2 regions of the Dietzia cercidiphylli genome follow, and region 1 is predicted to be linked to the other one. Evidence: riboswitches for the same ligand, from Rfam matches in the RefSeq annotation. Region 1 holds a riboswitch; the other holds the start of a gene.
What was found. A riboswitch is a leader RNA that binds a small molecule or an ion and turns the genes downstream of it on or off. The one in region 1 is predicted to bind cyclic di-AMP.
Positions count from the first base shown of each region.

Region 2: another riboswitch for cyclic di-AMP. It lies ahead of ABD250_RS08635 (NlpC/P60 family protein); the one in region 1 lies ahead of ABD250_RS06420 (transglycosylase family protein).

Region 1 is NZ_BAAAQG010000007.1:29,673-35,381, forward strand. It holds gene ABD250_RS06410 (helicase-associated domain-containing protein) at 1-1,489, opposite strand, end outside; gene ABD250_RS06415 (hypothetical protein) at 1,592-1,789, shown strand; gene ABD250_RS06420 (transglycosylase family protein) at 1,930-2,553, opposite strand; cyclic di-AMP (ydaO/yuaA leader) riboswitch at 2,565-2,721, opposite strand; gene ABD250_RS06425 (hypothetical protein) at 2,900-3,181, opposite strand; gene ABD250_RS06430 (cold-shock protein) at 3,303-3,704, shown strand; gene ABD250_RS06435 (DUF2771 family protein) at 3,714-4,223, opposite strand; gene ABD250_RS06440 (MFS transporter) at 4,220-5,611, opposite strand; gene ABD250_RS06445 (glutaminyl-peptide cyclotransferase) at 5,604-5,709, opposite strand, start outside.
Region 2 is NZ_BAAAQG010000007.1:494,476-500,184, reverse strand. It holds gene ABD250_RS08645 (glycosyltransferase family 4 protein) at 1-589, opposite strand, end outside; gene ABD250_RS08640 (NlpC/P60 family protein) at 642-1,742, opposite strand; gene ABD250_RS08635 (NlpC/P60 family protein) at 1,906-2,520, opposite strand; cyclic di-AMP (ydaO/yuaA leader) riboswitch at 2,534-2,682, opposite strand; gene ABD250_RS08630 (hypothetical protein) at 2,763-2,972, opposite strand; gene ABD250_RS08625 (exonuclease domain-containing protein) at 3,162-4,814, shown strand; gene trpD (anthranilate phosphoribosyltransferase) at 4,795-5,709, opposite strand, start outside.

The sequences.
Region 1 (5,709 bases):
CCAGGATCCTGGCCGCGCTGGTGGCGGTGGTCCCCACCACGAGGCCCAGCCGACGCGCCTCGCCGACGGTCTGTGTGCAGGTCCGTGACCCGGCCCGCGCGAACCACACCGGCGAGAACCACCGGACGACCTCCGGCAGCAGGTCGTCACCGGGCTCGGCCCCGGGGTCGAGCCGGCACAGGGCGCGCAGGACCCGGTCGCGCTCGCCCGCCGCGGGCGGGCCCACCGGATCGCCGAGGGCGGGGACCGTGCCCCCGCCCTCGATCTCGGAACCGACCCGCCACGGAGCACGGGGCATCGACCACCAGGCCAGGACGAGTTCGGCCCAGCGACGCGCGCGATCCCGTGAGGACCACACGTCCGCGGCCTCCGTGGGCGCCCACACCGAGTCGAAACCGGTCTCGCCGACGTCGGTGTCGCCGACGGCGATCAGGCCGGCGGCCGCGAGGACCTCCAGCAGCAGCGGGACCTCGGGCTCGTCGACGCCGGCGGCCCGGGCGACACGACGGAGTTCCCGCACGCCCACCCCGCCGGCCTTGAGGGTGGCGGCCGGGTGGCGGGACAGCGCCGCGAGGAGGGCGTCGCACCTGTGGAGGAGGTCGAGCGCCGCCACACCCCCGGAGGCGTCGGCCGTCTCCGCGGCGTTCCTCTCGGCGGCGCTCCTGGCGGCGGCTCTCCGCCCGGTCGGGACGCCCGCGGATCCGGGCCCACTCGCCGACGTGCCGGGCGCCGACGTACCGGGCGCCGACGTGCCGGGCGCCGACCACTCGGGCACGTCGAGGAGGGACGAGCCGCTCGGACGGGCTCCGTGCCGGGCCCGGTCCAGGGCGTGGGCGCGGGGCACCACCACCTCGCCCCCGGCGGTCCCGGTGACCGAGGCCAACCCGGCGTCCGCCAGTTCCCCGGCCGCCGCGCGGACGGTCTCGGACGCGGCGGGTCCGAGGGCTCCGACCGGCGTACGGCCGCGGGCGACGGCGCCGAGGACGCCCAGTGCACGGTCGGACAGGCCACTCCAGGCGGTGTCGAGGTGGGCTCCGACGGGTTCCCCGGGTACGGGGGCCTCGACGGGCGCCGCGTCGACGGCGGCCCCGGTGACCGGGACGATCCGGGCGTGGGCCGGGTCGCCCCAGAACAGTGCGAGATCCCGGAGGGTGTCCACGGCCGCGCGGAACGCCGGGTCGTCGTCGTCGACACCGAGGCGGCCCGACACCGCACCGATCGGCACCGGGCCGGAATCGGCCCCGAGCGCGGCGGCGGTGGCCAGCACGAGGAGGTCGGGCCACGTCAGGGTGCCCATCGCGCGCGCTGTCGACGCCGGCAACCGCAGGCGGGAGGCGAGCACGCCGAGCGAGGCCGGTGGAGGGGAGGCCACGTCCGCGCGCAGCTCGCACAGTCGCACCAGGGTGTCGTCGGACAGGCCGGCCAGCCAGGCGGGGAAGTCGGGTTCACCGCTGGTGGGGTGTCGGGGCGTGGTGCGCGAGGTCGACATATCCGTACCAGCCTAGTGAGATCCGGCCGGCGGTGAGTATCGGCGGCGGGGGTATCCGACCCGGTTGCTGACGGATCGGGCTCGAGGTGAGAGACTGACCACGTGGCTGCCAAGAAACTGACCTACGACAACCCGGGATGGCCCGACGACTCGTTCGGCGAGCACCCGGTGACCGAACTAGCTGCGCTCGTGGCGGGGGGGCTGTCGCCCTTCGGGCAGGAGATCTTCCCCCTGCCGCAGGAGCGCCTGAACTACGTCCACCCGGAGACCGTGGTCAACACGTCCGTGCCGACGCGCTGACCTCCCCGCACGCCGTGGGCACACGGTGTAGCTCGCACGGTGTAGCTCGCACGGTGTAGCTCGCACGGTGTAGACGCGAGAACGGGCCGCCACCCCCTTCAGGGAGTGGCGGCCCGTTCTCGCGTTCGGGTCGACCGGGGTCAGTTGGCCAGGTAGGTGGCGAAGAACCCGTCCACGGCGGTCTGGTTCTCGGCGTAGGCGGCGTCGACGAGATCCTTGTTGGCCTGGTATCCGTCCGTGATCGGCAGCGCGAGACCGCGACCCTCGGCGAACGCGGTGAGCGTCGCGACGTGCTCGGCGGCCGAGACGGCCTCCGGAGCGGCCGGCGCGACCGGGGCGGCCGGCGCGGGGGCGGGCTGGGCCACGTCGCGGGGCGTCGGGGCGGAGTTCAGGCCGAGCTTGGCGGAGCAGGCGGGCCATGCTCCCCAGCCCTGACCGGCGAGGGTCTTCTCGGCGATGGCGATCTGCTGCTCGCGGGTCGCCTGGTTGGCGGTCGGCGCGTACTGGGTGCCGCCGTAGGCCGCCCAGGTGCTCGGCGAGAACTGCAGCCCGCCGTGGTAGCCGTTGCCCGTGTTGATCCCCCAGTTGCCGCCGGCCTCACACTGGGCCAGACGGTCCCAGTCGGAGTCCGGGGCCGCGTTGGCGGCCGGGGCGAGGGCGAGCCCCGCGGCGGAGAACGCGGTGCCCGCGAGGACGACCTTCACCGCCGTCCTGGGCGCGGAGGCGGTGGCGGCAGCGCGGTGGCGTCCGGTGTTCGAGGTCATATACGCGTCAGTCCTTTTCACTCTGTGCCTACGGGGTGAGCTGTCGGGTTCGGACGGGTGCGCCCGGCCGCCTGCGGCGGCTTGACCCCAAGGCGACCTGTGGTCGCCGGCCCGAGGTGGGCCCTGATCGGGTCCCCCGTCCCCGCCCGGTAACGGTCAATGTCGCATCGGCCGCAGGGCGGGGTTCGGTGGTGCGTCCGATGCCAACTCGCTGACGAGTCTGCCCCGAACAGTAGCGGCTTGATGCCGGATCGTCACCATTCTGAGATAAAACCAGGTCACACAGGAGGGCGGGAGGTGACGTTATCGGCTTGTTACCTGGAACTTCGCCAGAGGGTGGGTTCCGTCACACCCTGGGCGGCCGGGAGCCGAGAATCGCGTACAGCAGCCCCAGGAGGAACCCGACCGGGGTGAACACCATCGCGCCGAGGTACAGGAAGGTCGGCGCGTCCCGATCCAGGACGAACGGGGTCAGTGCGGCGAGGACGGTGAACACCACACCGACGGCGAAGACGACCAGCGCCGCGATGAACAGGCCGCGGCGTCTGGGCCGGACCGGGGCGGGCTCGGCCGCGTGGGGTGCCCAGGGGTCGGGGTCGTCGGCTGGGGGTCGGGCGTCGGAGGTCACACGGGGGAGGCTACCGGCCCGGCGGGGGCGCCGGGCCACCGCCTCGGCGAGGGTAGTCTCGAGTCATTCGTGGTGGATGTCGGTCGCACGTGTGCGCGATCGTGTGGAGAGGTGGTTCGCGGTGCCCAGTGGCAGGGTCAAGTGGTACGACGCGGAGAAGGGTTTCGGTTTCCTGTCCCACGAGGGCGGGGAGGACGTCTACGTCCGGTCGGACGCGCTCCCCGACGGGGTGGACACGCTACGGCCCCGCCAGCGCGTGGAGTTCGACATGGTCTCCGGTCGGCGTGGCCCTCAGGCTCTGCGGGTGGTCGTCCACGAGGAGCCCACCGTCGTGCAGGACCGTGCCCCCCGCGGCGGCCCACGGCACTCGCCCGATGAGCTGCACGGGATGGTCGAGGACATGATCAAGGTCCTCGAGACGACCGTCCAACCCGAGTTGCGGCGCGGCCACCGTCCCGACCACAAGGTGTCGGGTCGCGTGGCGTCGGTGCTCCGCGCCGTCGCCCGCGAACTGGACGCGTGACCCGCCGGCTCAGTCCGCGTAGGTGATCCCGACGGACCACTCGCCGCTGAGGATCGTCTCGGAGCCGTCCGCCGCGTAGACCAGGGCGACCGCGCGGAGCGCCAGTCCTTCGATCCGTCCCTCGTCAGGGAGGGTGACCGGGATGAGTAGTTCGCCGGGGCCGTCGGGTTCGAGGGTGTATTCGCGGAACCCGTCCGCGCGGATCTCGTAGACGTCGAGCGTGGCGCGGCGCAGTTCCACCGGCAGCCGCACCGTGAGGGTGTGTTCACCGGTGACCGTGAACTCACCCACCGGGTTGGTGTAGCTCGTGCCGTCGAGGTCCGTCGCGGCGAACGGCAGTACCTCCACGTGGTCGCGGTCGGTGGCGACGGTGATCGCCGGCACCGCCCCGTGACGTGAGGCGGAGCCCTGCCACGCTCCGACGATCGCGGCGACCATGATGATCACCCACGCCAGGATCGCCCAGGTGACTGGGCGGACGCGGGTGCCGGACGCGGGGGCATCGCTGTAAGAGCTCACTCCTCCATTCTGCCGAGCAGGCGCGCGCCGAATGCACGGGGGTCACGTGGCGCTCCGGGGAACCTGGGTCGGTTGCCGCCGAGCCCCGGTACCAGGGTGGACCCGCGCGCGGTCAGGAGCGACTGGCCGAACAGCAGGGCGCCCACGACCGAGATCACGCTGAAGCCCACAGTGAAGTCCGGCGGGAGGAGGACCCCCAGCGCACCGCCCGCGACCCACGCCAGTTGTAGCGCCGTCTCGGACCGGCCGAACGCGGAGGACCGTGCGGAGTCGGGGATGTCCGTCTGGATCGACGCGTCGAGCGCCACCTTGCCGAGCGCGCTGCACACCGCCGCCACCAGTGCGAGGGGGGCCGCCGCCCAGATGTTGCCGAGGAACGCCGCGACCACCGCCGCCGACAGCGCTGCGCCCGCCGCCGTCGTGGTGATCCTGCCCGGTCGGCCCAGGGGGAGACGGGCGCCCACGGCATTCCCCACGAAGGTGCCGAGTCCTCCCGCCGCACCGGCGATCGCGAGCATCCCGGCCTGTTCCGCCGCGGTGGCGTTCTCCTGGGCCTTGGCCACGAACGCGAGGAACAGGGTGAGGAAGCCGGTCATGAACCGGACCATCGACACGGCCCAGAGGTTGGCCAGGACCTGACGGCCCAGCGGCCGGGTGAGAACGGCCTTGAGCCCGCTGACGAGCGGGCGGCCCCGGTCCACGCGCAGGGTCGCCGACTCCTCGTCGAGCGAGGCCTCGGCGTGTGCGGGGATGGTCATCGCGATGTACGCCGTCACCAGCGCCACCGCGGCGAGCAGCCACAGGGCCGCGTCGGAGCCCCACACCCACGACACGGCTCCGGCGAGGGCCCCTGCGATCAACGACCCGCCCACGTGGCCGAGCACCGTCAGCCGGGAGTTCGTCCGGACCAGGTCGAGCGCCGGCGGCAGGACGTGCGGGGTGATCGACGCCTTGACCACGCCGAAGGTCTTGGACAGCACGAGCATCCCCAGCGCGAGGGGATACAGCAGCCAGGAGTCGAAGTTGAGCGCGAGGATCACCGCGAGCACCGCCCGCAGGGTGAAGGTCAACGACACCGTGAGGCGCCGCCCGCTCCGCAGCCGGTCGAGGGCCGGTCCGATCACCGGGGCGATCAGCGCGAACGGGGCGACCGTGACGAGGAGGTACAGGGCCACGTTGCTCCGCGACTCGGCGGTGGCGGCGGAGAAGAACAACGTGTTGGCCAGGGCGACGGCGAGGATCGCGTCGCACGCGAAGTTGGCGACGGTGACGTAACTCAGCTGCGACAGGCCCGATCTGTCGGCCCCGTCGGCGTGGAAGACCCGCCGGACGCCCCGGCCGACGGTGGCCGCGGCTCGACGGGTCGGCCCGGGGGAGCGGTCAGCCAATGAGGCGCACCTCGTACATCGTCGGCCACAACTTCCCTGTGAGCAGCACGTTCTCCGAACCGGGGAGCGCGGCGATCCCGTTGAGAACCGCCTCCCGG
Region 2 (5,709 bases), 460 kb from region 1:
CGATCACCTCCCGGTCCGCCACCCCGTAGCGTTCCCGGATCGCCCTACGCCGCACGGGATCGGGACGGAACCTGGCCGTGTCGACGCCTCCGGGCTGGTGCACGAGTCGGGCGTGTGGACCGAACGCCGCCGCGAAGCGACGTCTCGTGTAGTCACTCACGTAGGTGACGGCGTCGGTGGACTCCCCGATCAGCCTGAGCACCTGCCGCGAACCCGGCAGCATCGACCACCCCACCTCGTGACCGTGGGTGCTGGCGACGATCCGCTCGACGGGCCCCTCCCGGAGGACGGGCGCCATCACGGCCAGCGGCGCCGCCGCACCGAACCACACCGTGCTCGCCCCGAAGTCCGAGGCGAGCCTCCGCGCACGCACCGCGAGCTCCGGCGTGGGCAGCAGCATCTCCGTCGGCACCCTCTCGACCAGGTAGGGACGGGAGTCGTCGTAGTCGGTCGAGTCGCTACCCCGGAACGTCGAGGCGAGGACCGCCACGTCCTCGGGATCGAGATGCGCCAGATAGGTCTCCAGGTACGACTGGATGCCGCCGGGTCGCGGCGGATAGTCGTTGGTGATCAGCAGGGTCTTCGTCATCACGTCCGAGACTGCCACAGTGTCCGGGTCTCCCCCGCCCGGCGTCCCCGCGTCAGTACCGTCGGATCCCGCTGATCGGCATCGCGTCGACCTTGTCGAGTTTGACCGGGACCCCATAGGTCGACGCGTGCAGCACCAGTCCGTCGCCGGCATACATGCCGACGTGGGTCGCCCCCGGGTAGTAGATGACGAGGTCGCCCGGTTGGATGTCGGCCATCGCGACGGGTGCGCCCGACACCGCCTGCGCCTGACTCGACCGCGGTAGCGTCTTCCCCTCCTGCGCGTACGCCCACACCATGAGTCCCGAGCAGTCGAACTCCTCCGCGCCGGTCGCCCCCCAGGAGTACGGGGAACCGAGCCGGGTGAGAGCCACCTTCAGCGCCGCGGTGTTGACGCCGTCGACAGCCGGGGCGACGTAACCGGGCGGGACCAAAGGGCCGCCGGCCCAGACTGCACGCTGCGCGTCCGAGAGGGCGTCGACACGACGTCTCACCTCATCGATCCGCGCCCGCATCTCCTCCGAGCGCCGGTCGAGCTCATCCGCCCGACCCTGTGCGTCCCGGGCCGAGGCCCGCGCGATCTCCGATGCCACGTCCGCGTCCCTGCGGAGGCGGGCGGCCTCAGCCGAGGCGGCACGCGAGGCGTCCAGGGCGCTGGTGGTGGTGCCGGACAGCCGCTGCAGCGTTCCGAGCCGGTCGACCAGGTCGCGGGGACTCTCGGCGAGGACGGCGGCCCGTGTCGCCCCGGTGTCGCCCCCGCGATAGCGCACGGTCGCGAGTCGATCCACCAGGGACTGGTCGCGCGAGGCACCGGCGTCGGCGACCACGGCGAGCCCGGCGGCGACCCCGGCCTCGCGTTCGCGTCGTTCCCGTTCGGCGTCGGCCCGCTCGAGTTCCGCGCGCGCCAGATGGAGCTCCTCACCGAGCGCTCCGGCCTCCGCGGACAACCTCGCCAGCTCCGCCAGGTCCTCACCGGGTGCGTCATCCGTCGAATCGACACCGGCCCGTGCGGTGCTCTGCCCCGGGCCCCCCGCCTGCGCCGGCCCCACCACCCGGGTGGGGTCCGCGGTCTGAGCCGACACCGTCACGACCCCGGAACTCAGGACAACGAGAGCGGCCACGATGAGGGCGACCGGCCGGGCTCTGGGGGTCATGGGCAATTGTGACACTCTCGGATCGCTGTTCAGTGACGAGCGGAACGCGGCGGGGGCACCGTCAGACTCCGTTGCCGAGATGGTACAGACGACGAACCCCGCCGGTACCGGTTACGTGACCGGCGTTCGGCGGGGTTCGCGGACGTGCGTGGTGCGAGACGGCTCAGTAGTAGCGGGTCGCACCGTAGAACGGCATGGAGTCCACCGGCGCGTAGCTCACAGAGGTGCCGGAGTACGGGGCATGGACGACCTGGCCGTTGCCGGCGTAGATCCCCACGTGGCTGGCGCCGCTGTAGAAGGCGACGATGTCCCCGGGCTGCAGGTCGGCCTTGGAGACCTGGGTCCCGCCGCCGATCTGGGCCTGGCTGGTGCGCGGGATGGAGATTCCCGCCTCCTTGTACGCCCACGAGGTCAGGCCCGAGCAGTCGAACGAGTTGGGGCCGGTGGCGCCCCAGACGTACGGCGAACCGACGCGGGTGCTGGCGGCGTCGAGGATGCGCTGACCGGTGGAGATCTGCGGCGCCGGGGCGGCGAACTCGACGGGGGCCGCCTGTGCGGCGGCGGCCTGGGCCAGGCCGGCCGGGAGGGCGATGCCCTCAGGGAGGTCGACGGTGACCTGTGCGGGCACACCGGGCAGACGCAGCTCGACGGGGACGTCGACGGTCACCGGCGCGGCGGCCGCGGTCCCGGCGCCGGCGATGGCGGCTCCGGCCGCGAGCAGTCCTGCGGTGGCGACACGACGCCCGGTCGAGTTGGCCTTGATGCTGTGGGCTCCCACGAGAGTGATTTCCTCTTTCTTCCTGGACACCGACCGGGTTAGCTGACGGGTTCGGACACGGAAGTCTGTCCTACGCCCGGACCTCTCGGCCCTCGGGCGATTCACCCCAGTGGAACGTGGTTCCCCGGTGCACCGTGGTTGGCGCTTTGGTGGTGACCCCGGCCCCCCACCGGCGGGCGGGTGATGACTTCCGAGGTCTCGAAAAGGTTACGAAACCATCTCGTCGAAGTCCAGTCCATCCGCTAGGCGGCCGTCTCCGAGGCCATGATCTCGACCGTCGAGACCATTCCGAGCTCCATGAGCACCTCGATCGCCGAACGCACCTCCGGCTCCAGGACGTACCCACACGACTCCTCGGAAAGCGCGTCCACCTGCGACTCTCCGGCCAGGAGCACCGAGACGACGCAGTCCTCACACCGGCGCGGGCGGGCCGGGCACCGTGAGCAGTCCATCGAGAACATGATCTACATCACACTCCGTCCTGGGCGTGTTGCCCATTCGTTACCGGGCCGCGATCTACGGCTCGAGGCCGACCGTAACGGCGGGGTACGACATCCCCCTCCGCGGCGGCGGGCCGCACCCGGCCTCCGCCACGACCGTCCGCCCCGCCACTGTCGGACCGGGTCGCTACCGTCGGCACCATGCCCACTCCCCCGACGCGAGAGCCGGTCCGCACGCCCGGGCCCCAGGGGGTCCAGGCGGCGTTCGACGAACTCGAACCGATGCTCTCCGAGGTGACGTTCGTCGTGGTCGACCTGGAGACCACCGGCACCCGACCGGGGACGGACGAGATCACCGAGATCGGCGCGGTCCGCGTACGGGGCGGCGAGGTCCGGGCTGAGCTGTCCACGTTCGTCGCCATCGACGGTGCCCTGCCGGGGCACATCAGCAGGCTCACCGGTATCGACCCCGGCGACCTCGTCGGGGCGCCCACCCTCGGAGAGGTGATGGCGACGTTCCTGGAGTTCTCCCGCGGCGCCGTCCTGGTCGCCCACAACGCCCGGTTCGACCTCGGTTTCCTCCGGGCGGCTGCCGTCTCCACCGACCATCAGTGGCCGGATCCCCCGTCGATCTGCACGCTCGCCCTGGCACGTCGGATTCTCCACCGTGGCGAGACCCGCGGACACCGTCTCGGTGAACTCGCCGCCCATCTGGGATCCACCGTCGAGCCCAACCACCGGGCGCTCCAGGACGCCCGCGCCACCGTCGACGTCCTCCACGCCCTGATCTCCAGGGTCGGGGACTGCGGGGTGGCCACCCTCACCGAGCTCCGGTCGTACGACGGCCGCCTCGCCCCCGAGGTACTGCGCCGCGCCGCGCTGACCGAAGCGCTCACCACCGGTCCCGGCGTCTACCTCTTCCGTGACGGGTCGGGGGGCGCCCTGTACGTGGGGTCATCCGTGTCGGTGCGGCGGAGGGCCCGTTCCTACTATTCCGGAGCCGACTCGCGCAGCAGGATGCGCACGATGGTCGGGCTGGCCGCGAGTGTCGAGTCGGTGCCCTGTGCGCACCTCCTGGAGGCGTGGACCGTCGAGGAGCGGCTCATCGATTCCCTGCAACCGCCGTACAACCGGCGCTCGCGGAGTCCCCGTCGCGGGTGGTGGCTCTCCCCACCCTCCGGGCGCGCGATCCGTGGACAGGTCACCCGCACACCGGAGCACCCGTCCGCCCTCGGCCCGTTCCGGAGATCCGAGGACGCCAGGTCGGCGTGGCTGGACCTCGTCGAGACCCTCGGTTCCCCGCCCGACGCGGAGGACTGGGAGGCGCTGGTCGCCGGCCGGAGCTCCGCGACCGTCAGGGCGATGGTCGACCAGATCGACGCGATCGCGGCGGGCGGAGCGTTCGAGCGCGCGGCCCGGTTGCGCGATCGCACGGCGACGCTCGTCCGGATCCTCACCCGGCAACAGGAGCTCGCCGCCACCGCCGGCCTGCCCGAGCTGGTCCTGGCCCAGCCCGGCCCCGCGCGCACATGGGCCGTGGCAGTCGTGCGTCACGGACGTCTGGCCGCCTCGGGGATCGTGCCGGCCGGGGCCGCCCCCCTCCCCGTCATCGACTCACTCAGGGCGGGCGCCACGACCGTGCGACCCGGACCCGGGCCGTTCTCCGGCGCCAGCGCCTCGGAGATCCGGAACGTGCACAGATGGATCGACTCCGCACCCACCCGCATCGTGTCGGTCGCGGGTTGCTGGGCCCTCCCCGTCGACGGTGCCCACACTCTGACCGCATGGGCGGATCGAGCCGAACGGGCGGCCGCGGAGACGAGCAGAGCAGGGATCAGTCCCGCGCGACGCTGAAGGCCGCCCACCTGTCCAGGAGTCCGGCCGCCTCGCCGTCGTCCACCGCCCTCGCGGCGCGATCCACCGCCGACGTCATCGCGGTCACCAGGTCAGCTCCCGGCTCGAGTCCGTCGAAAGCCACCAGCGCAGCCGCGGAATTGAGCAGGACGGCATCCCTGACGGGGCCCTTCTTACCCGCCAGCAGGTCCCGGGCGACGCCCGCGTTGTGCTGCCCGTCCCCCCCACGCAGCTCCTCGATCGCGCACGTCGCCATCCCGAAGTCGCCGGGGGCGATCTCGTCCTCCTCGATCCGGCCGTGCGAGACGCGCAGCACGCGGGTCGGCCCGGTCATCGTGATCTCGTCGAGGCCGTCGGCTCCCCGCACGACGAGCGCCGAGCGCCCGCGGAGCGCGAAGACCTCCGCCATCACGGTCATGAGACGGTCGAAGGCGCACCCGATGAGGTTGGCCGCGGGGGCCGCGGGGTTGGTCAGGGGACCCAGGATGTTGAAGACGGTCGGGATGCCGATCTCCCGCCGTGGCGCGGCGGCGAAGCGGAGGGCGGGATGGAACACGGGGGCGAAGCAGAAGGCCACACCCACCTCGTCGACACACCGGGCGACCTCCTCCGGGCCCAGGTCGATCGCCACCCCGAGAGCCTCGAGGACGTCGGCCCCTCCGCTCTTCGATGACGCCGCACGATTACCGTGCTTGACCACGGGCACTCCGCAGGCGCTCACGACGAGGGCGGACATGGTGGAGATGTTCACCGTTCCCTGCCGGTCCCCGCCGGTCCCGACGATGTCGACGCAGGGCCGGGAGGTCGGCACGCGACGCGAGTAGTCGAGCATCGTGGAGGACAGGGCGTCCAGTTCCGGACCCGTGACACCCTTCATGTCGAGCGCGACCCCGAA